Regions from separate parts of the Bradyrhizobium sp. WBOS07 genome, predicted to be linked through region 1. Evidence: predicted binding sites of a transcription regulator. Region 1 holds the regulator's gene; each other region holds the start of a gene.
The links. Region 1 encodes LexA, which represses DNA repair genes until DNA is damaged. Its sites were predicted from a motif close to TGTTCNNNNTGTGTTCNG; they were not measured.
Positions count from the first base shown of each region.

Region 2: uvrA (excinuclease ABC subunit UvrA) is a predicted target of LexA. The motif match lies at 3,762-3,779, and genes of this name have one in related genera.
Region 3: DCM79_RS06135 (YifB family Mg chelatase-like AAA ATPase) is a predicted target of LexA. The motif match lies at 1,667-1,684, and genes of this name have one in related genera.
Region 4: DCM79_RS20765 (PA0069 family radical SAM protein) is a predicted target of LexA. The motif match lies at 1,802-1,819, and genes of this name have one in related genera.

Region 1 is NZ_CP029008.1:2,468,378-2,475,980, forward strand. It holds gene glp (gephyrin-like molybdotransferase Glp) at 1-826, shown strand, start outside; gene lexA (transcriptional repressor LexA) at 1,002-1,703, shown strand; gene DCM79_RS11650 (hypothetical protein) at 2,101-2,535, shown strand; gene DCM79_RS11655 (ComEC/Rec2 family competence protein) at 2,543-4,819, opposite strand; gene DCM79_RS11660 (DUF2171 domain-containing protein) at 4,914-5,147, opposite strand; gene DCM79_RS11665 (nuclear transport factor 2 family protein) at 5,409-5,795, opposite strand; gene DCM79_RS11670 (glutamine--tRNA ligase/YqeY domain fusion protein) at 5,805-7,481, opposite strand.
Region 2 is NZ_CP029008.1:2,364,845-2,372,447, reverse strand. It holds gene DCM79_RS11175 (ATP-binding protein) at 1-293, opposite strand, end outside; gene DCM79_RS11170 (hypothetical protein) at 359-535, opposite strand; gene uvrA (excinuclease ABC subunit UvrA) at 690-3,665, opposite strand; gene DCM79_RS11160 (outer membrane protein) at 3,938-4,630, opposite strand; gene DCM79_RS11155 (outer membrane protein) at 4,870-5,649, opposite strand; gene DCM79_RS11150 (single-stranded DNA-binding protein) at 6,096-6,593, shown strand; gene gyrA (DNA gyrase subunit A) at 6,946-7,603, shown strand, end outside.
Region 3 is NZ_CP029008.1:1,304,563-1,312,165, forward strand. It holds gene DCM79_RS06120 (AAA family ATPase) at 1-356, shown strand, start outside; gene DCM79_RS06125 (tetratricopeptide repeat protein) at 417-1,190, opposite strand; gene DCM79_RS06130 (PilZ domain-containing protein) at 1,270-1,515, opposite strand; gene DCM79_RS06135 (YifB family Mg chelatase-like AAA ATPase) at 1,744-3,282, shown strand; gene DCM79_RS06140 (hypothetical protein) at 3,391-3,858, shown strand; gene DCM79_RS06145 (ATP-binding protein) at 3,974-6,226, shown strand; gene DCM79_RS06150 (histidine phosphatase family protein) at 6,306-6,935, shown strand; gene DCM79_RS06155 (AI-2E family transporter) at 7,048-7,603, shown strand, end outside.
Region 4 is NZ_CP029008.1:4,344,811-4,352,413, forward strand. It holds gene DCM79_RS20755 (ribonuclease HII) at 1-65, opposite strand, end outside; gene DCM79_RS20760 (VOC family protein) at 136-591, opposite strand; gene DCM79_RS20765 (PA0069 family radical SAM protein) at 614-1,780, opposite strand; gene DCM79_RS20770 (phosphoketolase) at 2,001-4,415, shown strand; gene DCM79_RS20775 (acetate/propionate family kinase) at 4,418-5,617, shown strand; gene DCM79_RS20780 (RMD1 family protein) at 5,611-6,450, opposite strand; gene DCM79_RS20785 (glycosyl transferase) at 6,775-7,350, shown strand; gene DCM79_RS20790 (helix-turn-helix domain-containing GNAT family N-acetyltransferase) at 7,413-7,603, shown strand, end outside.

The sequences.
Region 1 (7,603 bases):
ACGGCACGTCCGCCCGGCCGGCGTCGATTTCCGCGAAGGTGACGTGCTCCTGCGCAAGGGAACCCGCCTGACGGAGCGCGATCTCGCGCTTGCAGCGGCGATGAATCACCCGCACCTCGCCGTCTGCCGCCGTCCCAAGGTTGCGATCCTCGCCACCGGCGACGAGCTGGTGAGGCCGGGCACCACGCCCGGGCACGGCCAGATCGTCTATTCCAACGGCTACGCCCTGCATGCGCTCGCCCGCAGCGAGGGCGCCGAGACCATCGACCTCGGTGTCGCCGCCGACACGCTGGAGGCCACCTCCGCCGGAATCCGCCGCGCCCGCGAGAGCGGTGCTGACATCCTGATCACGACCGGCGGCGCGTCGGTCGGCGACCACGATCTGGTCCAGCAGGCGCTGCGGGGCGAAGGCATCTCGATGGCGTTCTGGAAGATCGCGATCAGGCCCGGCAAGCCGATGATGCACGGACGGCTCGGCGCGATGCGCGTGATCGGCCTGCCCGGCAATCCCGTGTCGTCCTACGTGTGCGCGTTCCTGTTCATGGTGCCGTTGATTCGCGCCTTGTCGGGCCGTTCAGTGATTCATCATCGCCGCGAGCGCGCCGTGCTGGGCAAGGATCTCGGCGCCAACGACCAGCGCGAGGATTATCTGCGCGCGCGCCTCGAACTGCGCGACGATGGTGCGCAGGTCGCCGTTCCCGTCAGCCATCAGGATTCCTCTCTGCTTGCGAATCTTGCTGCGGCACAGGTACTTCTCGTGCGCGCACCGTTCGCGCCGAAGGCCGAGGCCGGCAGCCCTTGCGAGGTGCTGCGTCTCCCCGTCTGAGTGCACGGCCACACGCATTCCGCGAGTTCGCCACCGTTCACGGTAAATTAAGCAGTTGCGGAACATGTATCGAACATATAGTGTCCGTTCATGATTTGTTTCGAGCATGTAGCGGCTTATCGCTGAACTCATCGTCTCGGAATCGAACGACATCAACCGGGGGACTTTGGTCGAGATGTTAACGCGCAAACAATACGAGCTTCTGAGGTTCATCAGCGAACGTTTGAAGGAAAGCGGTGTGCCGCCCTCCTTCGACGAGATGAAGGATGCGCTCGACCTGCGCTCGAAGTCGGGCATCCACCGCCTGATCACCGCGCTCGAGGAGCGCGGCTTCATCCGCCGCCTGCCCAACCGCGCACGCGCCATCGAAGTGATCAAGCTGCCGGAGCTCCAGGCTGCCGCCGGCGCCCGTCGCGGCTTCACGCCGAGCGTCATCGAGGGCAATCTCGGCAAGGTCCGCGCCAGCTCCAGCCCGTCCATGGACGAGGGCGAGCGGCCCGTTGCGGTGCCCGTGATGGGCCGTATCGCGGCCGGCACGCCGATCGAGGCGTTGCAGACCCGCAGCCACACCATCAGCGTGCCGCCCGACATGCTCGGCTCGGGCGAGCACTACGCGCTCGAAGTGCGCGGCGATTCCATGGTGGAAGCCGGCATCCTCGACGGCGACATGGCGCTGATCCAGCGCAACGAGAGCGCCGATACCGGCGACATCGTGGTGGCGCTGATCGACGACGAGGAGGCCACGCTCAAGCGCTTCCGCCGCCGCGGCGCCTCGATCGCACTCGAGCCGGCCAATGCCGCTTATGAGGTGCGCATCCTGCCGCCGAACCGCGTGAAGATTCAGGGCAAGCTGATCGGGCTTTACCGGAAGTACTGATACCCAACATCAAGCGCCGGGCGCGCTTCGACAATCGCATTTGAATTTTGCAGGGGTCGTCATGCCCGGGCTTGTCCCGGGCATCCACGTTCATTGTGCTGCGTCGAAGGCGTGGATGGCCGGGACAAGCCCGGCCATGACGCTGTGGAGGCGGCTGGTGACCATAACCACATGCGATAGCCCTGCGCAGAGTGGTGCCGGCAGCGCCGATACGCCGGCCAAATGCAAGGATGCGATGTTTGTTCCTATCGAATCCGGGAAAGATAAAGTGATCGCGCGCTGCGGACGCGAGCCGCAGATTTGCCCATAACCAAGCAGAGCGTTGCAGGCTTCCACTCTGATTGAGGCCTGCGCCTCGACGAGACGCGGGTCGCAATCTTCGCATGAGGAGCACCCGATGTGTGACTACAGCCTGCATGCCGTCGCGACGCGTCCCGCCGAAGTCGGCGAGACGATCGTCACGACAACCTTCCGCGGCACCTCGACGCGCGGCTTCGCCTCCGAAGCCGATCTCTCTGTCGCGGTCTGCCTGCTGCCGGGGACGGAGCTCGCCTTTGCCGACAACGTCCGTTACGACAACCGCTGGATCTGGACGCGCACCGTCAACTCCCGCGTCGGCAAGTTCGGCAAGATCGATCCACACATTCCCGATCGCCATCACGACGCGATCGAATTTCCTGACGGCAAATACGTGCTGGTGACTCAGCTGGTCGAAGGCCAGCGCGCAACCGTGCTGCAGCTGCCGGTGACGCAGCCGGTCGGCGAGCGCGAGCACAAGCCTGAGATCATCGCGGACAATCGGGCGGCGGTCACGCGCCAGCCGATCGGCTGATGAAAGCTCAGTCCTCGGCCTGAAGATCGGCCTCCGACGGCGTAGCGTCGCGGACGCGCGGAGCCGGCCTCGGCATGAGGGCTCCTTCGAAATCTCCCTCGCCGGCGGCTGCCGGCGACCAGGGGCGGTCTGCACCTCTCGCCTTGACCGCCTGAACCGCAAATCCGTCGCCATGCCGTGTCAGCGCCAGCGTGCCCTGGCGCGCGAGCCGCTGCCGGTCCACCACCATCGCCGCGCAATCGGGCGGCGCGGGCCGCGACGTCACCACCAGCGCGGCGCGGCTGCAATCGTCCGCCAGCGCATCGATGCGCGAGGCCAGCGCGACCAGGCGCCCATCGGCGAGCGGTGTCACGCAGCCGGACTCGTCGCACGACACTCCCTCGGCCAAGGTGCTGCTGCCGGCATCGCGCGGATCGGCGTCGGCCGCCAGCCACTCCTTCAGCAGGAAGCTGTCCTTGCCCGCCCTGATCAGGTGCAGGCGCCCGTCCCCGCCCCGCACCGCGACGCTGGCGCCGTCCCCGGCAATCAGGACATCAGGCTGCCGTGCGGAGAGGCCCCAGGCGATGGACGCCAGCAGCACCACGGCACCGCACCAGCGCAGGGGCGTGCGCAACAGGCCCATCAGGATGATGCCGAGGCTCGCGGCGATCAGCGGCGCGATGCCGAACGCCGGGATGCGGCCGACCGCGCCCGGAAGCGTCGCGACCCAGCGCGAGACCGCGACCATCCAGTCGATGCCCAGCCCCATCAGCCACCAGAACACGCCATCGAGCCCGAACGGCGCTGCGAGCAATCCCAACAGCCCCGCCGGCATCACCAGCACTGAGACCACCGGCATCGCCCCGAGATTGGCGAGCACGCCATAGGGCGTGACGCGATGGAAGTGGAAGGCGGCATAGGGCGTGGTCGCAAGCCCCGCGATCAGCGAGGCCAAGAACAGCATCGCGATCTCGCGGCCGCCCCACAGCGCGACGCGTGCGGTCGCCGAATGATCGGGCGCGGCCAGCAGGTTCGGCATGCCGATCTGCACCAGCGCCACCAGACCGAGCGTTGCCGCAAACGACATCTGGAAGCTCGGATGCACCAGCGCCTCCGGGGCGACCGCGAGCACGATCAGCGCCGCCACCGCCAGCGTGCGGAAGGTGATGGCGCGGCGGTCGACCATCACCGCGATCAGCACCACCGCCGTCATGAAGAACGATCGTTGCGTTGCGACCTCGGCGCCCGAGAGCAGCAGATAGAACGCGGCCGCCACCAAAGCTGCGGCCGCCGACCATTTCTTGATGGCGAAACCAACGGCAAGGCCCGGAATCAACGCCAGCAGCGCGCGCACCGCGAAGAAGACGACGCCTGCGACCACCGCCATGTGATAGCCGGAGATCGAGAGGACGTGCCCGAGCCCCGAGATGAACATCGCGTCGTTGACGGGCGCGGAGATCGCATCGCGCCGCCCGGTGAGCAGCGCGGTCGCGATCGCGCGGTTGTCGCCCTCGAGCGTCGCGCGGATGCGGGCATCGATCGCATCGCGCAGGCCTTGCATGAAAGCGGCGTAGCGCAGCCGCAGGCCGCCGGCGTCCGGCGGGGTCGAGGCCGTGATCGCGCCCATCACGAAGCCGGAGGCGCCGATGCCCTGAAAGAACATATCCCGCGAGAAGTCGTAGCTACCCGGGCGCACCGGCGAGAGCGGCGGCATCAGCCGCGCTTTCAGTTGAACGAAGCTGCCGACCTCGGGCGCGGTGCCCTTGCGCACCGACAGGCGGACGCGCTCGAGCTTGACGTCGCTGCGCTGCGCCTCCATGGCGGTGACGCGGAGCACGAAGCGGTCGGTGCGCTCGCGGATGTCGCGTGTCTCGACGAAGCCCGACAGCGACACGGAATAGAGCGGCTTGGCCAGCACGGTATGGGTGACGCGCGCCGTCTTCCAGGTCGCGCCGGCAAAGCCGGAAGCGACCGCCGCGATCATGAGCGCCGGCGCGAACAGCCGGCTCCGCCGCACCAGGATCGCGCCGAGCAGCAGCGCGGCCGCCGTCGTTGCGACGACCCACAGCACCGGCTCATGATCGGCGGCAAAATAGAGCGCGATGCCCCCGCCGAAGGCGACCGGCACCCACGGCAGCAGGCGTCCCGGACCGGCCTCGGCGCGGGCCCACTCGCGCAATGTCTCGACGATCGTGGGCCAGATGCCGAAACCCGCCGGAGCAAAACCACCGGCGGGGGCGGCGCGGCCGACCGGCCACGTCCCGGCAATCCCCTGGGCGCGTACTGGCCGGCCCTGCTCCGCCATTCCCCTGCACCTAACGCGACGCGACTGGCGCCAAGGCTACCGGAACGTGCGGCCGGGCGAATAGCGGTACAGATCGGGAACGCGAGAAGGCGCCCTACTTTTCCTCTTCCATCGTCACGGCCACCGACGCCTTGGCCGCCAGCCGCACCTTGTTGCCCTCGACATCGGCGACGAGGCCCTTGTCGATGAAATGATGATGACCCTTGTGGCTGCCCTCGCCGCTGTCCTTCTTGGTCAGCTTGATGCGGTTGCCTTCGACCTTGTCGACGGTGCCGACATGGACGCCGTCGGCGCCGATGACTTCCATATGCTCTGCGATGTTCTGCATGGCGGGTTCCTTGTTGAACCCACGCCAACGCAGACGAGGCACGTTCGTTCTCTCTCGGGAATGACGATGCCGTGTGCTGTTTCGCGACCGAAAGATGGTGGGCGCGGCGCGCTGTACCTTTGCCCAACCTTCGGCACTATAGGCGTCATTCCGGGGCGCGACGAAGTCGCGAGCCCGGAATCCATAACCACCATCGTGAGTGTGGATACCGGGCTCGCGCCAAGTGGCGCGCCCCGGAATGACGAAACCGATGGAGCCGTGTCAGATCAGCGGCGCCTGCGACGAGGCGTGGTGATTGACGATCTTCCAGTCGCCGTCCTCGCGGATGATGACCCAGCTCATCTTGACGATGAGATCGTCCCGCTCGCCGGCGAGGTCGAACGAGATCGTGGCGGCCATGTTGATCAGGTCCGGGCCGGCCTGCGCTGCGTTCACGTCGGAGAATACGGCGCGCGGCTGGCGCCAGCGCGGCAGGCCGCTGAAATAGTCGGCGACGCCGTCCCTGCCGAGGTAGAGCTTCGGGTTGGAGCCGAAGAAGAATGCATTCTTCGCATAGAGCGACGACAGCGCGGTCGCATCGAGCGTCGCGAAGCCGGCGCACCATTTCGCGATGATGGCTGAAGCGATGGCGTCGGCTTCGTTGCTCATCGTGGTCCCTCAGCCCTTCGCCACTTCCTTCGCGAAGGTGTCGCGCAGTCCGATGGTGCGCGAGAACACCGGCTTGCCGGGCGTCGAGTCCCTGTCGCGCACGAAATAGCCCTGGCGCTCGAACTGCATCGGCTCGGTCGAGTTGCTCTCCGCCACCGCTGCCTCGACTCGTGCGTCGGGCAGGATCTCCAGCGAGTTCGGATTGAGATCCGCCGCGAAGTTCGAAGCGTCCGGGCTCGGATTGGCGAACAGCTGGTTGTAGATGCGGATCTCAGCCGGCACCGAAGTTGCCGCCGGCAGCCAGTGCATGGTCGCCTTGACCTTGCGGCCGTCGGGCGCGTTGCCGCCCCTGGTCGCGGGGTCGTAGGTGCAGCGCAGCTCCACCACCTCGCCCTTGTCGTTCTTGATCACGCCGGTGCACTTGACGAAATAGGCATAACGCAGCCGCACCTCGTTGCCCGGGGACAGGCGGAAGAACTTCTTCGGCGGGTTCTCCATGAAGTCGTCCTGCTCGATATAGAGCTCGCGGCCGAACGTGATCTTCCGCGTGCCCGCCGAGGGATCGTCGGGATGATTGATCGCCTCGAGCTCCTCGGTCTGCCCTTCCGGGTAGTTCTCGATCACGACCTTGAGCGGCCTCAAGACCGCCATGCGGCGCTGCGCGGTGCGGTTCAGCTCCTCGCGAATGCAGAACTCCAACATACCGACGTCGACGACGCTGTTGGCTTTCGCGACCCCGATGCGCTTGACGAACTCGCGCAAGGCCGCCGGCGGCACGCCGCGGCGGCGCATCCCGGCCATGGTCGGCATGCGCGGATCGTCCCAGCCCGCGACATGGCCGTCGCGGACGAGCTGCGTCAGCACGCGCTTGGACAGGAGCGTGTAGGTCAGGTTCAGCCGCGCGAATTCGTACTGATGCGGCTTGGACGGCACCGGCAGCTTCTCGATGAACCAATCGTAGAGCGGCCGGTGGTCCTCGAACTCCAGCGTGCAGATCGAGTGCGTGATGCCTTCGATCGCGTCCGACTGGCCGTGCGCATAATCGTAGCTCGGATAGATGCTCCACTTCGTGCCGGTGCGCGGATGATGCGCGTGCAGGATGCGGTACAGCACGGGATCGCGCAGGTTGATGTTGCCGGCGGCCATGTCGATCTTGGCCCGCAGCACGCGCGCGCCGTTGGGGAATTCGCCGGCCTTCATACGCCGGAACAGGTCGAGGTTCTCCTCCACGCTGCGGTCGCGGAACGGCGAGTTCTTGCCGGGCTCGGTCAGCGTGCCGCGGGAGACGCGGATCTCCTCCTGGGTCTGGTCGTCGACATAGGCGAGCCCGTCGCGGATCAGCTGCTCGGCCCATTCATACAGGCGGTCGAAATAGTCCGAGGCGAAGAACAGGTTCTTGCCCCAGTCGAAGCCGAGCCAGCGCACGTCGGCCTGGATGGAATCGATGTATTCCTGCTCTTCCTTGACCGGATTGGTGTCGTCGAAGCGCAGGTGGCAGCGGCCCGGAAACTCCTGGGCGATGCCGAAATTGAGTGCGATCGACTTGGCGTGGCCGATATGCAGGTAGCCGTTCGGCTCCGGCGGGAACCGGGTCACGATTTCCCTGTATTTGCCCTGATCGAGGTCGGCCTGGATGATGTCACGAATGAAATCGCGCCCAACCTCAGCTGCCACCGGTTCTGTCATTACCAAAATCCTGTCGGGAAATCAGCGGTCCTTCTGCCAAATTCGGGGGGCTGAGCCAAGAGCCTAAGCAAGGGCTTAAGCAGGCCCGGCAGGTCCGCCGTCGGGCTTTAGTTATGCGCCGG
Region 2 (7,603 bases), 100 kb from region 1:
TTCAAGAACTGATACTTGAAGTAGCTCCCAAGCGGGAAGAATTCCTCGAACGCTTGTATATGGCCATTTGCAGCCTCTGCATCAACGAAACCCGACCAGCGCTTAGTCGGAGACCCACTATTCAAAACCCCTATGAAGAGTTCGCCACCATCAGCGTTGGCGAACGCAGAAAGCGATTTGGTGAGCTTCGCAGGTGATACTTCCCTGGCCTTGAAATCTAAGAAGTGACCTTCGCCGCGAGCTAGCAGATCGGCAAATTGAGCATCGGATACGGCTGTAATATCAATCGCCAAGCTCCATCCTCCCCAACTCACGCTTTATCGGGTGAGTTGAAAGAGTAACGAACAGCGTTACAACTTCAAGAAGAAAGGGCGCTCCCATTATCGGGAGCGCCCTTCGCATGGATGGAGAGGGTCACCAACGCTGCTACCCAATTCGTCGCGATCGCCCAAATCGTTTCAATCAGTGCGAAAACAACATTTCGACGGCTACGTTTCATCTGTGCCTTACGGCGACTCATCTTTGTATTGGTCATGACTTCCTCCTTCCATCGACCCAAAATCGGATCACAGCGAGCAGAAAGGTGACCGCAACAAACCAGACGGCAGGATTCGAACCCGCACCCATCCCCGAAGCCAAATTCGAGAATAATTAGTTAAAAAGTCAAGTTTTTCAGTTGATTATTCGGGTTACTCCGCCGCCTCGCTCGTGCTCCGCCGCTTCGGCTTCCTTGCCTTCTTCAGCACCGGCTCCAAAAACTTCCCCGTGTAGCTCCGCGGCGCCTTCGCAATATCCTCCGGCGGTCCCCACGCCACGATCTCGCCGCCGCCGTCGCCGCCTTCGGGGCCGAGGTCGATGACCCAGTCGGCGGTCTTGATGACTTCGAGATTGTGCTCGATGACGACGACCGTGTTGCCCTGCGCCACCAGCTCGTGCAGCACCTCCAGGAGCTTCTTGACGTCGTGGAAATGAAGACCGGTGGTCGGCTCGTCCAGGATGTAGAGCGTGCGGCCGGTCGCGCGCTTGGACAGCTCTTTCGCCAGCTTGACGCGCTGGGCTTCACCGCCCGACAACGTCGTCGCCTGCTGGCCGACATGGATGTAGTCGAGGCCGACGCGGTGCAGGGTCTGGAAGGTCTCGCGCACGCGCGGCACCGCCTTGAAGAACTCGGCGGCTTCCTCGACGGTCATGTCGAGCACGTCGGCGATGCTCTTGCCCTTGAACAGGACCTCCAGCGTCTCGCGGTTGTAGCGCTTTCCCTTGCAGACATCGCAGGTGACGTAGACGTCGGGCAGGAAGTGCATCTCGATCTTGATGACGCCGTCGCCCTGGCAGGCCTCGCAGCGGCCGCCCTTGACGTTGAAGGAGAAGCGGCCGGGCTCGTAGCCGCGCGCCTTGGACTCGGGCAGGCCGGCGAACCATTCGCGGATCGGCGTGAAGGCGCCGGTATAGGTCGCCGGGTTGGAGCGCGGGGTGCGGCCGATCGGCGACTGGTCGATGTCGATGATCTTGTCGATGTGCTCGAGGCCCTCGATGCGATCGTGCGGCGCGGCGCCTTCGCTGGCATTGTTCAGCTTGCGGGCGATGGCGCGGTACAGCGTATCGATCAGCAGCGTCGACTTGCCGCCGCCGGAGACGCCGGTGACGCAGGTGAACAGGCCGAGCGGAATTTCCGCCGTGACGTTCTTGAGGTTATTGCCGCGCGCGTTGACCACCTTGATGGTGCGGCGATGGTTCGGCGGACGCCGTTCCGGCACCTCGACCTCGAGCTCGCCGGTCAGGTACTTGCCGGTCAGCGATTTCGGGTTGCGCATGATCTCGGCGGGCGTGCCTTCGGCGACGATGTGGCCGCCATGCATGCCGGCGCCGGGGCCGATGTCGAGCACGTAGTCGGCGAGACGGATGGCGTCCTCGTCATGCTCGACCACGACCACGGTGTTGCCGAGGTCGCGAAGTCTCTTGAGCGTATCGAGCAGGCGGGCGTTGTCGCGCTGGTGCAGGCCGATCGAGGGCTCGTCCAGCACGTAGAGCACGCCTGTCAGCCCCGAGCCGATCTGCGAGGCGAGGCGAATGCGCTGGCTCTCGCCGCCGGACAGCGTGCCGGAGGAGCGGGACAAAGTGAGGTAGTTGAGGCCGACGTCGAGCAGGAAGGTGAGGCGCTCGCGGATCTCCTTCAGGATGCGGCCGGCTATCTCGTTCTGCTGCGCGTTGAGCGCGCCGGGCACGGTCTCGAACCATTCGCCGGCCTTCCTGACCGACAGCTCCGAGATCTCGCCGATATGCTTAGCCCCGACCTTGACGCAGAGCGCCTCGGGTTTGAGGCGAAACCCGCGGCAGGCCTCGCAGGGCACGTCGTGGAAGTACTTCGCCAGCTCCTCGCGGGCCCACTCGCTTTCGGTCTCGCGGTAACGGCGGTTGATGTTGGTGATGACGCCCTCGAACGGCTTCCTGGTGTCGTAGGAGCGCACCCCGTCCTCGTAGGAGAACTTGATCTCGTCCTCGCCGGAGCCGTGCAGGATCGCGTTCTGCGTCTTCTTCGGCAGGTCCTTCCACTTGGTGGTCAGGGTGAACTTGTAGTGCTTGCCGAGCGCGGTCAGCGTCTGCACGTAATAGGGCGAGGACGATTTGGCCCAGGGCGCGATCGCGCCCTTGCCGATGGCGAGCTCCTTGTCGGGGATGACGAGGTCCTCGTCGACATGCTGCTCGACGCCGAGGCCGCCGCAGGCGGGGCAGGCGCCGTAGGGGTTGTTGAACGAGAACAGGCGCGGCTCGACCTCGGGAATGGTGAAGCCGGAGACCGGGCAGGCGAACTTTTCCGAGAACAGCATGCGCTCGGGCCCGCTCTTGTCGTGGATCTTGGCGGTCTTCTTCTTCTCTTCGGCGGGAGCGGCCGCAGGCGCGTCGGCGAACTCGACGACGGCGAGGCCCTCGGCGAGCTTCAGCGCGGTCTCGAAGCTTTCGGCGAGGCGCTGGCCGATGTCGGCGCGAACCACGATGCGGTCGACGACCACGTCGATGTCGTGCGGGAATTTCTTGTCCAGCGTCGGCGCCTCGCTGAGCTCATAGAAGGTGCCGTCGATCTTGACGCGCTGAAAGCCCTTCTTGAGCCATTCGGCGAGCTCCTTGCGGTACTCGCCCTTGCGGCCGCGCACGACCGGCGCGAGCAGATAGAGCCGCGTGCCCTCGGGCAGCGCCAGCACGCGGTCGACCATCTGCGAGACGGTCTGGCTCTCGATCGGCAGGCCGGTGGCCGGCGAGTAGGGCACGCCGACGCGCGCCCAGAGCAGGCGCATATAGTCGTAGATCTCGGTGACGGTGCCGACGGTCGAGCGCGGGTTCTTCGACGTCGTCTTCTGCTCGATCGAGATCGCCGGCGACAGGCCGTCGATCTGGTCGACGTCGGGCTTCTGCATCATCTCCAGGAACTGGCGCGCATAGGCCGACAGCGATTCGACGTAGCGGCGCTGGCCCTCGGCGTAGATGGTGTCGAAGGCGAGCGAGGATTTGCCGGAGCCGGAGAGGCCGGTGAACACCACCAGCTTGTCGCGGGGAATCTCGACGTCGATGTTCTTGAGGTTGTGCTCGCGCGCGCCGCGGATCGTAATTGCGCGCAGGCTGGAGCCCGCGTTCTGTTGTTGGCGCTTCGCCTTGATCACTTCATCCATCCGAGTTGCCCCTAGGGAATCCCATGGGTGCGCGACCGCGCCGATAAAAAAGGCGCGCTTCGTCCGGAACCGGGATCGGCGCCGATGGGGTTGTCAGCGAACGTAGGAAGAACGGAGACGGATTTCCAGAGGGAGTTGCGAATCGTCAACGGAATGTTGGCGCGCTGGCGGCATCTGGCAGCAGGCGCTGCACTGATCCGGCGCGTATCCTCCAAAACAAAAAGGCCGGCGCGAGGCCGGCCTTTCGTAACGCTGAGGCGTTGAAGTGTCGCTTAGTACTTCGCAACCACCGGGGCGCCGAAGTGATAGTTCACGCCGACCTGCACGGTGTGGAGGTTGAGCGTGCCGGTGGGAACGGTGCCCGAGAAGTAGGTCTCGCCGTCGAGGCTGCGATAGAGATACTCGCCCTTGACCGACCATTGCGGTGCGAAGAACGCCTCGACACCCGCGCCGACAGTCCAGCCGGAGTGGAACTTGCTGTCGGAGGCCGAGAGGCCGCCCAGGGTGGCGGTGAGCTTGTTGTCGATCCAGGCGTAACCACCGGTGCCGTAGAGCAGCACGTTGTTGATGGCCCAGCCGATGCGGCCGCGCACGGTGCCCATGGCGTCGGTCTTGGAGGTCAGCGAGGCGGGGACGCCACCGACGCCGGCGACGAAAACCGTGCCAGCTGCCGAGGCGCTGACGTCAGCCCAGGCGGCATCGGCCTCGAGGCCGAACACCACGTTGCCGGTCTGCCAGTTGTAGCCGGCGGTGCCGCCGACGAAACCGCCCTGCATCTTCGGGTCGCCCGACGAGGCTTCCCAGGCGCCGCCACCGACGATACCGAGGTAGAAGCCGGTCCAGTTGTAGACCGAAGCCAGCGGAGCGACCGGCGCCTTGGTGTAGGGGCGAGCCGCGAGATCAGCAGCCGAAGCGGGGGCCGCCAGAGCGAACAAACAGGCCGAAGCCAACAGAACTTTCTTCATTTTCAACTTAATCCCAGTCCCAGTTTCTATTGTTGCCTTCCTTGACGGAAGGGCAGCGGACTCAACGGCCCAACTGAAGCAGTGCTTACACCACTGAAGCCGCAAGTTGTGTCTCCGTAAAGCCACAGTGGTTGAAAAGGTGATGGTTACTGACTCATTGCGCCTGCGGATCCGACCTCCCGAATGACAAAGGCCGGCGCAAGGCCGGCCTTCAATCATCGAACAATGTCAGAGAGATATCAGTATCTGGCGATCAGCGGCCCGCCCCAGCGGTAGTTCACCCGGATCAGGCCGATATCGACGTCCTGGCTGATACGATCGGAGCGTGTAACGGCGCCAAGCGGGGCCGCCAGCAGGTTGCCCGAGCCGGTGAAAGTCATCGTGCGGTTGCCGAGGAAGATGTGGTCGTACTCGAAGCCCACCGTCCAGTTCGGCGCAAATCCAAACTCGATTCCTGCGCCCACGACGCCGCCCCAACGGGTCTCGTTCGCCCGGTCAAACTCGAGGCCGGTGACGAGATCGTAGCTCCGATAGCGGTCGCTGACGACGGCGCCGCCGCCTTTCACGTAGAGCAGCACGTTATTCCAGGCGTAGCCGACCTGGCCGGTGATCAGACCGAAGGCGTCGATCTTCGAGCGATTGCGCAGGCCCGTGCCCACGAGCACCGTGCTGATGTTGTCGCCGGAGAAGTCGGCCCAGTTGCCCTGGCCTTCGAGGCCGAACACCCAATTGGTCGACTGCCAGCGATAACCGACCTGGCCGCCGACCGTGCCGCCGGTCGCGCTGTGACAGCCTTCGCCAACCAGGACGCCGGTCCCCGGGGTGACGAAATCCCAGCACTTACGGCTGCTGCCGCCGCCGCCGTTGATGCCGACGTAGAAGCCGCTCCAGTCGTAGATGGCGGCGACCATCGGCGCCGGGGCCTTGGTGTAGGGGCGCGCGGCGAGATCCGCCGCGCTGGCGGGAGCCGACAGGCTCAATGTCACTGCACCGATGGCACCAATCAGAATCTTGTTCATTGCAGTCTCCCCAGTGTTCGCCGCTTCTCGCAGTCCCCGAAGCAGCGGATCAGGCGCGACGCCCTTATCATTCAATTACAGGGCGATCGTAGTCCCAAGACGGCACCGAGTCCGTCTCTCAAATGCCACACTTGCCGGTGCCCAAAAGGGGCCGCAACTTGCTCAATGTTAAGCGGTTTTGCCTGTTTCCGGGAACCTCGCCCGGTTCCCGTGGCGGAACATTCCTCGGCGCCGGCGGGATGAATCCCAGGTTCTGTTTCGGTGCGCCGTAAGGAAAGAACAAATCTGGAACATAGCGAAGGTCGATGCTATATATGGGGATAACCTTGGGGGTGACGGGCTGAGCGGTGCCCGCAAGCGTATAGGGTCGCCTCAACAGGGCGCAGAGGAACGCGGGCAGCGCGCTCGGCCTTTGAAATCAGTGGCATTCGGAGTGGAGAGCGGCGATGGCGGGAAGCGTCAACAAGGTCATTCTGGTTGGAAATCTCGGCAAGGATCCTGAAATTCGCCGCACCCAGGACGGGCGGCCGATTGCGAATTTGAGCATCGCGACATCGGAAACCTGGCGCGACAAGAACACCGGCGAGCGCAAGGAAAAGACCGAGTGGCATCGCGTCGTGATCTTCTCGGAGCCGCTTTGCAAGATCGTCGAACAGTATCTGAAGAAGGGCGCCAAGGTTTACATCGAAGGTGCGCTGCAGACCCGCAAATACACCGATCAGAGTGGTGTCGAGAAGTATTCGACCGAGGTCGTGCTGCAGGGCTTCAACTCGACGCTGACGATGCTCGACGGCCGCGGTGGCGGCGGCGGAGGCGGCAGCTTCGGTGACGAGCCGGGCGGCGATTTCGGCTCTTCCGGCCCCGTCAGCAGCGCGCCGCGCCGTCCGGTTGCCGCCGGTGGCGGCAGCCGCAACAGCGACATGGACGACGATATCCCGTTCTGAGAACGGATCGGACGAGGCGGCGCTGGCGGGTCTCGGCGCGCCTTTGCACGTCGTGTCAGCAAACCTTACTAATTGACAGAAAGGGCTCGGGATTTCCGGGCCCGCTTCATGTTCGGGTTGAACTCGGCCCGCGCTCGGCAAAGCAGACGGATGGGCGCTCGCCGCGGGGGGGTCCGTGTTGGCAGGGGCGATTCTGGACGACCTGTTCCAGCTTGCTTCCAGGCGTGCCGTGCAACGCCGTAAGTCATTGGAAAAATAAGCGGAAAAAGCGCTTCCGAGCCGCCGCCAAGGGTGGTTATCAGGGGTGCGATGCGCTATATGATTCCCAGACAAAAACTCACCGGATTCCCCCTTGGCTGACGACGACAACAAGCCCGGCGACCAGCCGGCGCAACCCTCGGACATTCGCCCCGTCTCCATCTTCGAGGAGATGAAGAAGTCCTACCTCGACTACGCCATGAGCGTGATCGTGGCGCGGGCGCTGCCTGATGCCCGCGACGGTCTGAAGCCGGTGCACCGCCGCATCCTGTACTCGATGAACGAGCAGGGGCACACACCCGACAAGAAGTACGTCAAATCCGCCCGCGTGGTCGGCGACGTCATCGGTAAGTACCACCCGCACGGCGACCAGTCGATCTACGACGCCATGGTCCGGATGGCGCAGGACTTCTCGATGCGCGTGCCGCTGATCGACGGCCAGGGCAATTTCGGCTCGGTCGACGGCGATCCCGCGGCCGCCTATCGTTACACCGAAGCGCGCCTGACGAAGGCGGCGCTGGCCCTGTTGACCGACATCGACAAGGACACCGTCGACTTCCAGCCCAACTACGACAACAACGAGACCGAACCGTCGGTCCTGCCGGCCAAGTTCCCGAACCTTCTCGTCAACGGTGCGGGCGGCATCGCGGTCGGCATGGCGACCAACATCCCGCCGCACAATCTCGGCGAGGTCATCGACGCCTGCGTCGCGCTGATCGACAACCCCGCGCTCACCATCGACGAGCTCATCA
Region 3 (7,603 bases), 1.2 Mb from region 1:
CCGTGCTGAAGGCGGCACGACCGAACGACCGGCCGCCGCTGTACTGCATCAACCAGGTCGGCATGCACAAGCGCGCGGAGATCGACGTCAAGGCCTTCGCCAAGACCATGGAGAGCCAGCCGATCGCGGTGATCCCGTTCGATTCGAAGCTGTTCTCGACCGCGGCCAATAACGGCCAGATGATCGCGGAAGTCGCCAAGAACCACCGCACCACCGCGCTGTTTCAGACCATGGCGAACCGCCTCGCCGGCCGCGGCGAGGTGAAGAAGCCGAAGCGCTCGCTGCTGGAGCCGCTGCTGAAGAAGCTGAAGGGCCGGTCGGGCCGCCCATCGGCTCCGCACCGCAAGGCGTCGTAGCCGCGACAGCGTTTTCGCCTCGCGAGAACGCGACGAGCAGGAATGCCGTCGGCTGGCGGGTTACTTCTCGGCCTGCTGCTGCTTCTTCGCCAGCATTTGCCGCAGCGCCGTGACTTTGGCCGCCGCCTGGTCCGGCGGCAGATCTGCCTTGACCAGGATTTCAGCCTCGGCCTGGCGGCCCTGCAATCCCAGCACGAGCGCGAGGTTGGCACGAATCCGCGAATCGTTCTGATTGCGCTGATGGGCGCGGCCGAGGATCTGCTCGGCGCGCGGCAGATTGTTCTGGAGCATGTAGGACAGGCCGAGATTGGACAGCACCTGCGGCTCGTCGGGCACGATCTTCAGGGCGCTCGCGTAATATTGCTGCGCCTCCTCGTGGCGGCCGAGCTGATCGAGCGCCGCGCCTTGCGCCGACAGGATGCGCCAGTCGGGATCCTCGGGCGAATGCGCGCGGCTGAGAACGTCGAAGGCCTGCTGGAAATTGCCGCTGTCGGCGAGCGCGCGGCCATAGCCGGCGAGCAGCGCCTTGTTGCTGGGATGGGCGAGCACGGCCTGCTCCAGCACCGCGACCGCCTGGGCGCGCTGGCCGGTCTCGCGCAGTGCCTTGCCGTATTCGATCGCCATTGCGGGATCGCCGGGCTTGGCGCGGTAACGCGCGCGCAAGGCGTCCATGTCCGGCTTGGGATCCGTCTTGACGGTCGTTTCCGACCTGATGCCGAGCGCGCCGGTGACATCCTCGACGCCGGCGGTCTGGCAGCCGCCGAGGACGAGCACCAGCAGTGCGGGAGACAGCAATCTCGCCGGCGGAAAGGCGAGAGACGAACGCTTGGACATACTCTGATCACTCGGCAACTGATCAGAGATGCTTACCGATTAACGCTAAAGTCCCGTTAAGGACGCGGGCCCCCGCCTCTCAGTCGACGAATTCAGCGCCGAACTCGCAGCCGATGCGCCAGCGCAGGCGGCATTGCCGGGAATAGTCCGGCGCGAAGATGATGGTGAATTGCGGCGGCACTTCCAGAAATTCCGCCACCACTTTCACGCCACCATCCGAAATATCGGTGATCGTGCAGTCCCGCGGCAGCGAGCCCGCGCCAAAATGGATCTTGGCGAGGCGGCTGCACACCCGACGTTCGCTTCTGCGGCGATTTGCAAGCATTTGAATTGTTCACCCGTTAGACCACGGCCCATCCCGTAGCCCCAGGAGTAGCGGACATTCGTTGGAATGTGCTGAGGGCAGAAGCTCGCATTCGAAGCGTAGTGTCGGCTCGGCGTTTACGAAGGGTTAGGGCCTGTCCGCCCCTGCGGGATGTTCCTGTATTGTTCTTGCGAAAGGAGCCGCGCTCTGCTACCCCTAATTGCGCGAGAGGGGCAGGCTGGTTTGAGCATGGTGCAGCGGGTTTCCACCGTCGCTTTTGAGGGGATCGAGGCCCGCGCGGTCGACGTGCAGGTCCAGGTCGCCCCTGGCCTGCCGGCCTTCGCCATCGTCGGCCTGCCGGATAAGGCGGTGTCGGAGGCGCGCGAGCGGGTGCGCTCGGCGCTGATCGCCTCGGGGCTGGCGCTGCCGGCGCGCCGAATCATCGTCAATCTGGCGCCGGCTGACCTGCCCAAGGAGGGCAGCCATTACGACCTGCCGATCGCGCTCGGCCTGATGGCGGCGATCGGGGCGATCCCGCCGGACGCGCTGACCGGCTTCACCGTTCTCGGCGAGCTCGGCCTCGACGGCTCGATCGCGCCGGTGGCCGGCGTCCTTCCCGCCGCGATCGGCGCCAATGCACGCGAGGAGGGGCTGATCTGCCCGGCGGCCTGCGGCTCCGAAGCGGCCTGGGCGAGCCCGGACATCCAGATCATCGCAGCAAGCTCGCTGATCCAGATCGCCAACCACTTCAAGGGCACGCAGGTGCTGTCGCGGCCCTCGCCGAAGGTGCACGAAGCCGCGGCGTCCACGCTGGACCTGCGCGACATCAAGGGCCAGGAGAGCGCCAAGCGGGCGCTGGAGATCGCGGCCGCCGGCGGGCATCATCTGCTCATGATCGGCGCGCCCGGCGCCGGCAAGTCGATGCTGGCCGCACGGCTGCCCTCGATCCTGCCGCCGCTGTCCCCGGGCGAGCTGCTCGAGGTCTCGATGATCGCCTCCGTTGCCGGCGAGATCGAAGGCGGCGCGCTGACGGCGCGGCGGCCGTTCCGCTCACCGCATCATTCCGCCAGCATGGCCGCGCTCACCGGCGGCGGCATCCGCGCCAAGCCCGGCGAGATCTCGCTGGCGCATCAGGGCGTGCTGTTCCTCGACGAGCTGCCCGAATTCGATCCGCGCGTGCTGGATTCGCTGCGTCAGCCGCTGGAGAACGGCGAGGTCGCGGTGTCGCGCGCCAATCATCGCGTCACCTACCCTGCCCGCTTCATGCTGGTCGCGGCGATGAATCCGTGCCGCTGCGGCAATGCGTTCGAGCCCGGCTATGCCTGCAAGCGCGGCCGCATCGACCGCTGCACCGGCGATTACCAGGCACGCATCTCCGGCCCGCTGATGGACCGCATCGATCTGCGCATCGAGGTGCCGGCGGTGACCGCGGCCGATCTGATCCTGCCGCCGCCGGCGGAAGGATCAGCCGAGGTCGCCGCGCGCGTGGCGGCAGCGCGCGACATCCAGCTGGCGCGCTATGCGGATGCCGGCCTGCCCAAGGTCCGCACCAATGCCGAGGCGCCGGCCTCGGTGCTGGAGGAGATCGCCAAGCCGGATGCGCAGGGCGCCAAACTGTTGCGCGACGCCGCCGAGACCATGCGGCTGTCGGCGCGCGGCTATCACCGCGTGCTGCGGGTGGCGCGCACGCTCGCGGACCTCGACCATGCCGACAAGATCGGCCGGCTGCATCTTGCCGAAGCATTGTCCTATCGCGCACTCGCGGAGGATGTGCGGCAGATGGCTTGATGATACCGCGTGTCAACCCGGCGGTAACGAGTTTCCTTTACGCTCTGCAAACCATAGGGCCCACCCATTCGGCTGCGAATTCCCCGAGGGCCCGGCGAGTAGAGTGTCATGTTGCGTTTCAAGATTCTGGCCTCCGTTATTCCCTTGCTGGCGGCCGCGGTGTTTGCCCGGGCCGAGATCGGATCGGTCTCGCATCCCTGCATCGCCGTGGGCGAGACCTCGGTCGAGCTGACCTCGCTGTTCTGGACCGCCGGCGTGCATGTCGCCTTCACCGAAGATCCCGCGCGGGCCACGGTCCGGGTTCAGGTCACCGAGGATTCCGACGCCGCGGACTTCGCATTGGTCGACGACGGCCTCGGGTCCGAGCCGGAGACCTGTCAGGCCAATCCCTCGACGCGCCTCGTCTCGATTGCCGCTCAGCCCGTCGATGGCGGCGAGGTGATCTATCTCTCCAGCGAAGGGCCGGCGGATTACCGCATCTACGTGCGCTCGAAGTCGGTCTCGCTGCGCGAGGCGGCGGCGCTGATCGTCGGCGCCCGCGGCAGCCATCGCCAGCTCCAGGCCGCCTCGCTCTGACGCGTTAACACTTCGTCAACCCTGTTCGGAGGCGGAGCCGAAGCCTCAAACTGTTCGCAAGGTGGACGCGACATCGTCGCATGCGGCGGCGGGTTTCAGACAAGGGTCGGTGACGATGGGTCGGACGTTCCGGATCAAGGTGCGCATGCGCCGTTTCAGGCGGCAGCACCCCCGCATTGCCTTCGCGATCCGCTCCTTCATGATCTTCTCGGCGACCTTCGGCGGCGCCTATGGCTTCGTGTCCGGCAGCCGGTCCGACACCTCCGGCTACGATCCCCACACCTTTGCGATCGGCGCGAGCTTCCTGTTCGCGCTCGCCTGCCTCGGGCTTGCGACGCTGAGCATGCGCCTGCGCTTCGTGGGCAAGCGGCTGCGTACGCTTGCCGCCCACAACGAAGCCCTGATCGACCGCAATTGGGAGCTGAAGGAAGCGGAAGAACGCGCCCGCAGCCTGTTCGAGCAGCAGGGCGACCTCATCGTGCTGCGCGACACCGATGGCCGCATCACCTTCGCCAACGAGGCCTATTGCGCTCTCGCGGGACAGACGCGCGCCGCGCTGGTCGGCACGCGTTTCGATTTCGACGTGCTGGAGCAGGGCGACAGCGCGCGCGAGAGCAACGGCACCCGGATCCACGACCAGAAGATCGCAACCCCGCTCGGCGCGCGCTGGATCGCCTGGCGCGAGGGCTATGTCCGCCTCGATGCCGGCCAGCCCGCCGAATTGCAGAGCGTGGGGCGCGACGTCACCGATCGCACCGAAACCGAACGCGCCTTGTCCGAGGCGCGCGACCAGGCCGACGCCGCCAACCGCGCCAAATCGCGTTTCCTGGCGATGGCCTCGCACGAGATCCGCACGCCGCTCAACGGCATCATCGGCATGGGCGGCCTCCTGCTCGACACCCATCTGACGCCGGAGCAGGCGACCTATGCCAAGGCGGTCAAGACCTCCGGTGAAGCCTTGATGGCGCTGATCGAGGAATTGCTCGACTATTCCAAGATCGAGGCCGGCAAGCTCGATCTCGAGCAGCGTCCCTTCGCGCTCTCGGTCCTGATCGAGGAGATCACCGAGCTGCTTGCTCCGCGCGCGCAGGCGAAATCGCTCGAGATCGCCGCCTATGTCGACGAGCGCCTGCCGCTGGAGGTGGTCGGCGACGCCGCACGGCTGCGCCAGGTGCTGCTCAACCTCGCGGGCAACGCCATCAAGTTCACCGCTCAAGGCGGCGTCGCGCTGATCGTCGAGCCCGGCATCTGGCCGAACGAGATCAGCTTCCTGGTCCGCGACACCGGCATCGGCATCGCGCCGGAGGCACGGCAGCGGATCTTCCGCGAATTCGAGCAGGCCGACGAGCGCGTCGCCCGCACCTATGGCGGCACCGGGCTCGGCCTTGCCATCAGCGAGCGCATCGTCAAGCGCATGGGCGGCCGCATCACGCTCGAAAGCGCGCCGGGCAAAGGCTCGACCTTCGAGATCGCCGTGCCGCTTCCGGCCCCGCAAGGCAGCGCGGGACAGACGGCCTTTCCAAACCCGGACCTTGCCGGCAAATCGATCCTCCTCGTCGCCGACGGCATCGAAGCCGCGCTGATCGCGCGGCGCCTGGAGCGCTGGGGCGGCCAGACCTGTCTGGTTGCGGACGCGGCGGTTGCCGAAGCGCTGCTGCCGGAACGCTCTTGGCACGCGGTGCTGATCGATCGCGCAATCGGTCCTGCGATGGCCGACCATCTGGGTGAAATGGCCCGCGCACATGCGCTGCAGCGTCTCGTGCTGCTGACGTCGAGCTCGCGCCACGAAGAACTGTCGCCGGCCTTCACCGGGTTCCTGGTGAAGCCGCTGCGGGCGGCCTCGCTCGCCGCGCGTCTCGCGCTGACGCCGGAGATCGCATCGCCCGAACTCGCGCCGGAACCGGCAGCTGAAGCTGCCGGCGCCACACAAGCGAAGGGCCTCTCGATTCTCGTCGCCGAGGATAACGAGATCAACGCGCTGCTGATGCGCTCGCTGCTGACGAAACTCGGCCACCGCGTCGTCATCGCCGTCCACGGCGAGGCCGCGCTGGAATCGTGGCTCGCCGCTTCGTCGGCCGGCACGCCCTATGATCTCGTGCTGATGGATATCCAGATGCCGCAGCTCGACGGCATCGAGGCGACGAAGCGTATCCGCGCGCATGAGGCCGCCGCCGGCAGCCATCACACACCGATCCTCGCGCTCACCGCCAATACGCTGGTGGAGGATCGCTACGCCTGCTTCGAGGCAGGCATGACCGGATTTCTGATCAAGCCGCTGGATCGCGACAAGCTCGACGAAGCGCTGAGAGGGCTCACGGCATCACAACGGCTCGGTCTGATCGGGAACCTGGCGGGAACCCGGGCCTAGCCGGCAATCGGCAATTGAAATCGACCGCGTTGCGCGTCACCATCCTCGGGGGCTATTTTTGCAATAGAGGATTTTGCGCATGAACGTGCTTTGCCGCCTCGCATTGATTGTTGTTCTCGCCGGTTTCTCCCGACACGCCGCGGCCGATACGCCGGAACTCGTCGCCTCGCTCAAGCAAGGCGGCTTCGTCCTGATATTTCGACACACCGCCACCGACGACAGCCAAAAGGATATCTACCCGTTCAAGTTCGACGATATGAGCGCCCAGCGTCAGCTCAGCGACAAGGGCAGGGACATGGCGCGCCAGATCGGGGCGGCGGTCAAGGAACTCGCGATCCCCGTCGGCGATGTCTACACCAGCCGGCTGAACCGCGCGATCGAGGCCGGCAAGCTGATCTCCGGCCGCGAGGTCAAGCCGGTTGATGCGTTGACGGACAGCAGCAATGCCAGCGCGTCGGGAATGGCGAACCCGACCGGCGCCAATGCAAAGGCCGGCCAGGCCGTGCGTCAGCTGGTCGATGCGCCGCCGAAGGCGGGCACCAACACGTTACTGGTCACTCACAAGACCAACATCGCCGATGCCTTTGGCAAGGAGGCCGGCAACGTCGAGGAAGGCGAGGCCTTCGTCTACAAGACCAACGGCTCCGGGCCCGCCGCGTTCGCGGGACGCATCAAGATCGCGGATTGGACTGCGAAGCCCGGTAAGTGACGGACAGTACCCAATCCGCCGCCGGCGCGACGGCGGCGGGGCGGGACTTGCCGCTCCGTCACGATCCTGTGCTACCAACGTGCCGCAAGGTGCGACTGGAGGCCGGCGACACGTGAGAACATCGGAAGACCGCTCATTCCTCGTCTGGCTCGGCGTCATCACCCTCGCGTTCGGATGGCTGCTTTGGCCGTTCTCCGGCGCCTTGCTGTGGGCCACGCTGCTGGCGATCATCTTCGCGCCGGTCTATCGCCGCTTCCTGGAAGGGCTTCCGGAATGGCGCAATCTTGCCGCGCTTTCCACCGTCATCGTGGTGGTCGTCCTGGTCCTGATCCCGGTCGGGATCGTGATCGCTTCGCTCGTCGACCAGGGCGGCGAGCTATATCAGCGCATTCAGGCCGGCGAGATCAATCTGGCTCATCCCCTGCAGCAACTGAAAGCCGCGCTGCCGGACTGGGCCGCGTCCATCTCGGATCGCCTGGCCGGCATTGACCTCTCGGCGCTGAAAGAACGCCTGTCCGGCCTGGTGGTCCCGGCCGGCCAGCAGCTGGCCGGGCATGCGATCAACATCGGCCAGCTGACGCTGGAGTTCGTCGCGAGCCTGCTGGTGATGCTGTATCTGCTGTTCTTCTTCCTGCGCGACGGCGACGAGCTGAGCCAGCGCATCCGCA
Region 4 (7,603 bases), 1.9 Mb from region 1:
GCCTTCTTACCCGGCTTATTAGGCGCGTCTTTGGCCGGCTTGGTGGCGGACTTGTCCCGAATCATGGCCGGGATCGTGCGCAAGGCGCCCGGCCTGCGCAACCGGGAACCTCTGACAATTCCCGCTATTCAGGCCCTACTCCGCCAGATGCACCCGCCGGTCCTCGCCAACATCGATGCCAGGCGCGACCACGACCTCCCAGGGATGACCGTCGGGGTCGGCAAAATAACCGGAATAGCCGCCGTAGTGGGTCTCGTGCGCGGTCTTCACCAGCTTCGCCCCCTTGCCGAGCGCGAAGGCCATCACCGCATCGACCTCCTCGCGGGTCCGACAGTTCCAGGCGATCGTCATGCCGCGGAAGGCCTGCGGCCTCGGCTGGTCCGGCAGCCCCGCGTCGGCCGCGAGCTGATCCCAGCCATACAAGGCGAGCACGGGACCACCGGTATCGTAGAACGCGACGGCCTCGCCGGTCGCCTTCAGCCGGCGCGAGAAACCGAGCGCGTCGTAGAAAGCGATGCTGGCGCGGAGGTCGCTGACGCCGAGCGTGATGACCGTGAGACGCGGCACCGGCACATTGAGTTCCCCTGGCATGCGACGCCTCTTCCGTTTCCGATCAGAACAGGCTGAGCTGGTCGCCGTTCCGCTTCGGCCGCGCAAAGTGATCCGTCGTCAGCTTGGAACGCCGCTTGTTCAGCCCGAGCCGCTCGCAGGCGATCTCGAAGCGGCGGCCGATGGTCCACGCCATCGGTCCGGTGCCTTTCATTCGCTCGCCCCATTTCGCATCGTAGTCGCGCCCGCCGCGCATGTCGCGGATAAGGGTGAAGACGTGGCGGTAGCGGTCCGGATAATTCGCCATCAGCCATTCGCGGAAGAGATCGCGTACCTCCAGCGGCAGCCGCAGCAGCACATAGGAGGCTTCCTTGACGCCGGCATGGGCGGCGGCATCGAGAATGCGCTCGATCTCGCAATCGTTCAGCGCGGGGATCACCGGCGCCACCATCACGGTGGTCGGAATGCCCGCGTCCGAGAGCTGCTTCAACGCCTCCAGCCGCTTCGGCGGCGTCGCGGCGCGCGGCTCCATGGTGCGGGCCAGTTTCGGATCGAGCGAGGTCACTGATATCGCGACCTTGGCGAGGTTGCGCTTGGCCATCCGCGCGAGAATGTCGATGTCGCGCAGCACCAGCGCCGATTTGGTGACGATGCCGACGGGATGGCCGGCACGTTCCAGCACCTCGAGGATGCCGCGCATGATCTGGTGCTCGCGCTCGATCGGCTGATACGGATCGGTGTTGGTGCCGATCGCGATCATCCGCGGCTCGTAGCCGGGGGCGGCGAGCTCCTTCTCCAGCAGCGAAGGCGCCTCGGGTTTCGCAAACAGCTTCGATTCGAAATCGAGGCCCGGCGACAGGCCGAGATAGGCGTGGGTCGGGCGGGCGAAGCAGTAGACACAGCCGTGCTCGCAGCCGCGATAGGGATTGATCGAGCGGTCGAAGCCGATGTCGGGTGAGTCATTACGGGTGATCACCTTGCGCGACGTGTCGACTGCGACCGTGGTCTTGAACGGCGGCAGCTCTTCCAGGCTCTGCCAGCCGTCGTCGAAAGCGACGCGCGCCTCGGCCTCGTAGCGGCCGCTGGCATTGGACTGCGCCCCCCGCCCTCGCCGGCGGGCGCGGTCGATGGCGACGCCGAGCTCCGGAAAATCAGAGTCCGCACCCGCCGGCTCGGAGGGCGCCTTGACCGGCGGGTGCGTGAGAGCATGAGAGGATGCTGCTGGACTCATGGAGCCAAGATAGCACGCCAAAGGAACAAATCAAGAACACAAATGAGAAATGGAAAAATAGCCCCATGCAAAGCGGCCGCCCAAATTTCGAGCGTGGTCCTTTGACCTCACGCAACAAGGCTGTCGTAACGATCTCGTTTGATGTCGCATCGGGATCGATCGCGCCGGAACAAAGTTGGTGACGATCGCGGCCCTTGGCTCGGCAACAATCGGCAAGAACATGACAAATCAACAACAATCAGCTGCAGCGAGCAGCGATCTCGATCTGCTTGATCGCTATTGGCGCGCCGCCAACTACCTCTCGGTCGGGCAAATCTATCTGCTCGACAATCCACTGCTGCGCGAGCCGCTGCGGGCCGAACACATCAAGCCGCGCCTGCTCGGCCATTGGGGCACGACGCCGGGTTTGAACTTCATCTACGCCCATCTCAACCGCGTCATCCGCGCGCTCGATCTCGACGTGATCTATGTCTGCGGCCCCGGCCATGGCGGTCCGGGCATGGTCGCCAACACTTATCTGGAAGGCAGCTACAGCGAGATCTATCCCGAGATCGCCCGCGATGCGGACGGCATGCGCAGGCTGTTCAGGCAGTTCTCCTTTCCCGGCGGCATCCCGAGCCATGCGGCGCCGGAAACGCCGGGCTCGATTCACGAGGGCGGCGAGCTCGGCTATGCGCTGGTGCACGCCTACGGCGCCGCCTTCGACAATCCGGACTTGATCGTCGCCTGTGTCGTCGGCGACGGCGAGGCCGAGACCGGCCCGCTGGCTGCGTCCTGGCACTCGAACAAATTCCTGAACCCCGCCCATGACGGCGCGGTGCTGCCGATCCTGCATCTCAACGGCTACAAGATCGCCAATCCGACCGTGCTGGGGCGGATGCGAGATGCGGAAATCCGCGATCTCTTTCGCGGTTTCGGCCACGAGCCGTTGTTCGTCGAGGGTGACGATCCCAAATTGATGCACCAGGCCATGGCGGACGCGCTCGACGTCGCGCTCGCCAGCATCCGTTCGATCCAGCGGCACGCCCGCGACAGGCGCACAAGCGTCGAGCGGCCGCGCTGGCCGATGATCGTGCTGCGCAGCCCGAAAGGCTGGACCGGCCCTAAGGAAGTCGACGGCAAGAAGGTCGAGGGCTTTTGGCGCGCGCATCAGGTCCCCGTCGCCGGCTGCCGCGACAACCCGGCGCACCTGAAAGTCCTCGAAGACTGGATGCGCAGCTACGAGCCTGAAAAGCTGTTCGACGCAAGCGGTGCCCTCGTTCCCGAGCTTCAGGCGCTCGCGCCTCGCGGCGACCGCCGCATGGGCGCCAACCCGCATGCCAATGGCGGCCTGCTGAAGAAGGAGCTGAAGCTGCCGGACTTCCACCGCTTCGCGATCGAGGTGCCGCAGCCCGGCGGCGTCATGGCCGAAGCGACGCGCGAGCTCGGCAAGTTTCTGCGCGACGTCATCCGCCTCAACGCGAAGGAGCGCAACTTCCGCATCATGGGCCCGGACGAGACCGCGTCAAACCGGCTGGACGCCGTGTTCGAGGCGACCGAGCGCGTCTGGATGGAGCCGATCGAATCCTACGACGTGCATCTGGCGCAGGATGGCCGTGTCATGGAGGTGCTGAGCGAGCATCTCTGCCAGGGCTGGCTCGAGGGCTATCTGCTCACCGGCAGGCACGGCTTCTTCTCGTGCTACGAGGCCTTCATCCACATCGTCGATTCCATGTTCAACCAGCACGCCAAATGGCTGAAGGTGACGCGCGAGCTGCCGTGGCGGCGCCCGATCGCCTCGCTGAATTACCTCCTGACTTCGCACGTCTGGCGTCAGGACCATAACGGCTTCAGCCATCAGGACCCCGGTTTCGTCGATCTCGTCGCCAACAAGAAGGCCGACATCGTTCGCATCTACTTCCCGCCGGATGCCAATACGCTGCTGTGGATCGCCGACCATGCCTTACGCACCTACAACCGCATCAACGTCATCGTTGCCGGCAAGCAGCCGGCGCCGCAATGGCTGTCGATGCGGGACGCCGCGGCGCATTGCGACGCCGGCATCGGCATCTGGAGCTGGGCGGGGACTGAGAAGGCTGGCGGCGAACCGGACGTGGTGATGGCCTGCGCCGGCGATGTCCCGACGCTGGAGACGCTCGCCGCCGTCGATCTCTTGCGCAAGGCCCTGCCGGATTTGAAGATCCGCGTCGTCAACGTCGTCGACCTCATGACGCTGCAGCCGCAGGATCAGCATCCGCACGGCCTGTCCGACCGCGACTTCGACAGCCTGTTCACGACGGACAAGCCCGTCATCTTCGCCTATCACGGCTATCCCTATTTGATCCACCGGCTGACCTATAGCCGCACCAACCATGCCGGCATGCATGTGCGGGGCTTTGCCGAGGAAGGCACCACGACGACGCCGTTCGACATGGTCGTGCTCAACGAGCTCGACCGCTACCACCTCGCGATCGAGGCGATCGAACGCGTGCCCGGACTCGCGGCCAAGGCCGCGCAGGCCAAGCAGCAATTCCGCGACAAGCTGATCGAGCATTCGCGCTATGTGCGCGAGCACGGCGAGGACATGCCGGAGATCCAGGGCTGGGTCTGGCCCAACAGCTCCGGCGGCAACACGCCTGCCGAAGCCGGCGACTAACCATGTCGGACATGGTCCTCGTCCTCAACTCGGGATCGTCGAGCATCAAGTTCGGCCTGTTCGACATCTCGCCGGCCGAGCCTGTACTGCTCTGCAAGGGCCTGCTCGACGAGCAGGAGGCAAAACCGCGCCTCGTGGTGACGAGCCCGGGGGGCGACGACCTGTTCGCGGCACGGAAGGAGGCGCCGGAGGCCGACGGCGGCCATTTGTTCGCCGACGTGCTCGCCTTCATCGAGGAGAGGTTCGGCGCACACGGCCTGCGCGCGGCCGGCCACCGGATCGTCCACGGCGGGCCGGATTATTCGGGCCCGGCCGTGCTGACCGACGACGTCACAGCGAAGCTGGCGGCATTGACGCCGCTGGCGCCGCTGCACCAGCCGCGCTGCCTCGCGCCCGTTCGCGCGCTTGCGGCGCTCCGGCCTGCGCTGACGCAGATCGCCTGCTTCGACACCGCCTTCCACCACGGCCTCGCGCCGTCCGCGCGGCGCTTCGCGATTCCGCGGCACTATGAAGAGCGTGGCGTCCGGCGTTACGGCTTTCACGGCCTCTCCTTCGAATCTGTCGCGGGCCGCCTCGCCGCGATCGCGCCGGAGCTCATCGCCAAGCGCAGCGTCATCGCGCATCTCGGCAACGGCGCCAGCCTGTGCGCGTTGCACCATGGCCGCAGCATCGACACCACGATGGGACTGACGCCGCTCGACGGCCTCGTCATGGGCACCCGCTGCGGCACCATCGATCCCGGCGTGCTGCTTTATCTGCAGCAGCATGAGAAGATGTCGGCCGAGCAGATCCAGCACCTGCTTTATCACGAGTCCGGCCTGCTCGGCGTCTCCGGCATCTCCGCGGACATGCGAACGTTGCTGGCGAGCGGCGAGGCCGGGGCGCGGGAGGCGGTCGAGCTCTTCACATTCCGCGCGGCGCAGCAGATCGCGATGATGGCCACAACACTCGGCGGGCTCGACTGCCTGGTCTTCACCGGCGGCATCGGCCAGCACGCCAAGGAGATTCGCAGCGCGATCTGCGAGCGGCTCGGCTGGCTCGGCGTGCGCATCGACGCTGCGGCGAACGATGCGGTGCGCGAGCGGATCGGCGCTGGCGGAAGTGCCGTCGATGTCTTCGTCATTCCGACCAACGAAGAGATGATGATCGCCCGCCATTGCGCGGCGCTGATCCGTGGACGCGGGGCCGCCGCGCCTCAGTGACCGCTGCCGGTCAGGAGCTGGAAACTCCCCATCGCGACCTCGATCAGGATCAGCACCACGACGGCAATCTCCAGGCGGAGCGAGCGCTGGGTGTCGATGATGTCGGTCAGTGCGTTGGCGGTCTCCGACACTGCGGTGAGCTTACGCTCGAGCGTGTCGAGGCGCTCCTTCAGCTCGTACTCGTCCTCCAGGCGCGAATAGAGCCGATCGAGCTCGGGCTTCTCCCAGAGCACGTCGGGCTTCTCGGCGATGGCGACGCGGCCGGCGACCCGCTGCTGCACCAGCAACGCATTGCCGATCAATTGCAGGATGCCCTTGCGCCGTTGCGGCGTGCGGCCGTGTTCGGCGAGCTCCCGTGCAAACGGCTCGATCACGTCGAAGACCGCGGCGACGCGCCGCTCGTCGCGGGCCAGCGACGTGCTCTTGGCGAGCGCATCCGCAACCAGCAGCAGCCGGTCGTCGGAGAATTTGGCAAGGCAGATCGGCCCGCCCGGCTGGATCGCCTCGGCGGCCTCATCGCTGCAGAGCTGAGCCTGCGCGATCTCTTCTTCGTAGGGGCTGAGCTCTCCGGTCACGCGTGACGTCAGGTTGTCGATGAGCACCTTCTCCTCCGACGGGAGCAGGCCGATCAGCACCACGACGCCGTAGCGGAAGATCACGGCGAGACCGGCATGGACCCGGTAGGCCGCCGGGGTGGAAGAGACCAGCGTCCCAATCTCCAGGCCGGAAGCATTGATGCGGTCGCCCAGCATCAGCGCCCGGATCCGTAAGGTGGGCGCAGCCTGCTTCGGCGAGAGCGGCGACGCGCCGACGGCGATTTGATCGGCGTTCATAAGAGGCCTCTCTTGCGCGCGAGATCACACATCTTCATTCGACCTTTCCTGCAAGCTGCATCCTCAGCTGCGAGGGACCGGGTGCCGGCGCAGCGAGAATGCCGCCATGAAGCCCCGGGCTAATACTGTCGGACGGGGCTTGTGCCGAAACAATCGGCAATATTACCAGCCCGCGCAGGACACTTTTGGCTGCAATGACTGGCGAGGGTTTACCATCGCATGCCGCGGCACCGCCGGAAAGTTGCACTCGGCCACGCTTCAGGTTTATGACAACCTCATGCAGCGCTACGCTTCTCCCGAAATGCGGACATTGAAGCCTCAATCATGCTGAGCGTCATCATCCCGACCGAAGGCGTCGAGCAGACGGCGGTGGCGACTCTGGCCGCGCTGGTGCCCGGCGCCGCCGCCGGTGTGGTCCGGGAAGTGCTCCTGGTCGACGGCACCCGCAACGGGGTGATCGAGCGCGTCGCCGACGTCGCAGGCTGCCGTTTCGTCGGCTTCGAGGGGACCTCGCAGGGCGCCGCGCTCGCCGCCGGCGCGCTCCAGGCGCGTTCGCCCTGGTTGATGTTCCTGCCCGCCGGCGCCGTGCTGGAAACCGGCTGGATCGAGGAGACCACCCAGTTCATCCAGGCGGTCGCGAGCAGCGGACGGGACCGGGCCGCGGTGTTCCGCTATGCGCGCTCGCCTTATGCAGATACCGGATTGCGCGACATCATCCGGGCCGTGGCACGCGGTCTGATCGGCCCGCTCGGAGGCCAGGGACTTCTGATTGCCCGTGATCATTACGACCGGATCGGCGGCTACCCGCCGCAGGCTCGGCATTCCGAGGCACAGCTGCTCCGGCGCCTCGGCCGTTCGTCCCGCACCATGCTGCGCAGCCGCATCGTCATGATCAACTGAGATCAGCCGATACTTGCCAAAGTCAAATAATTATTTGACAATGGCAAGTATCGAGGTGATCCATGCCGATCGACGCTACCGACGACCCCATTGCAGCGGTCCGCGCCTTCAACCGCTTCTATACCCGCAAGCTTGGCGTGCTCGACCAGCATCTGGGAGAGAGCCCGTTTTCCCTCAGCGAAGCCCGGGTGCTGTATGAGCTCGCGCAACGCGACGAGCTGGCGGCCAAAGAGATCGGAAGCGAGCTCGGTCT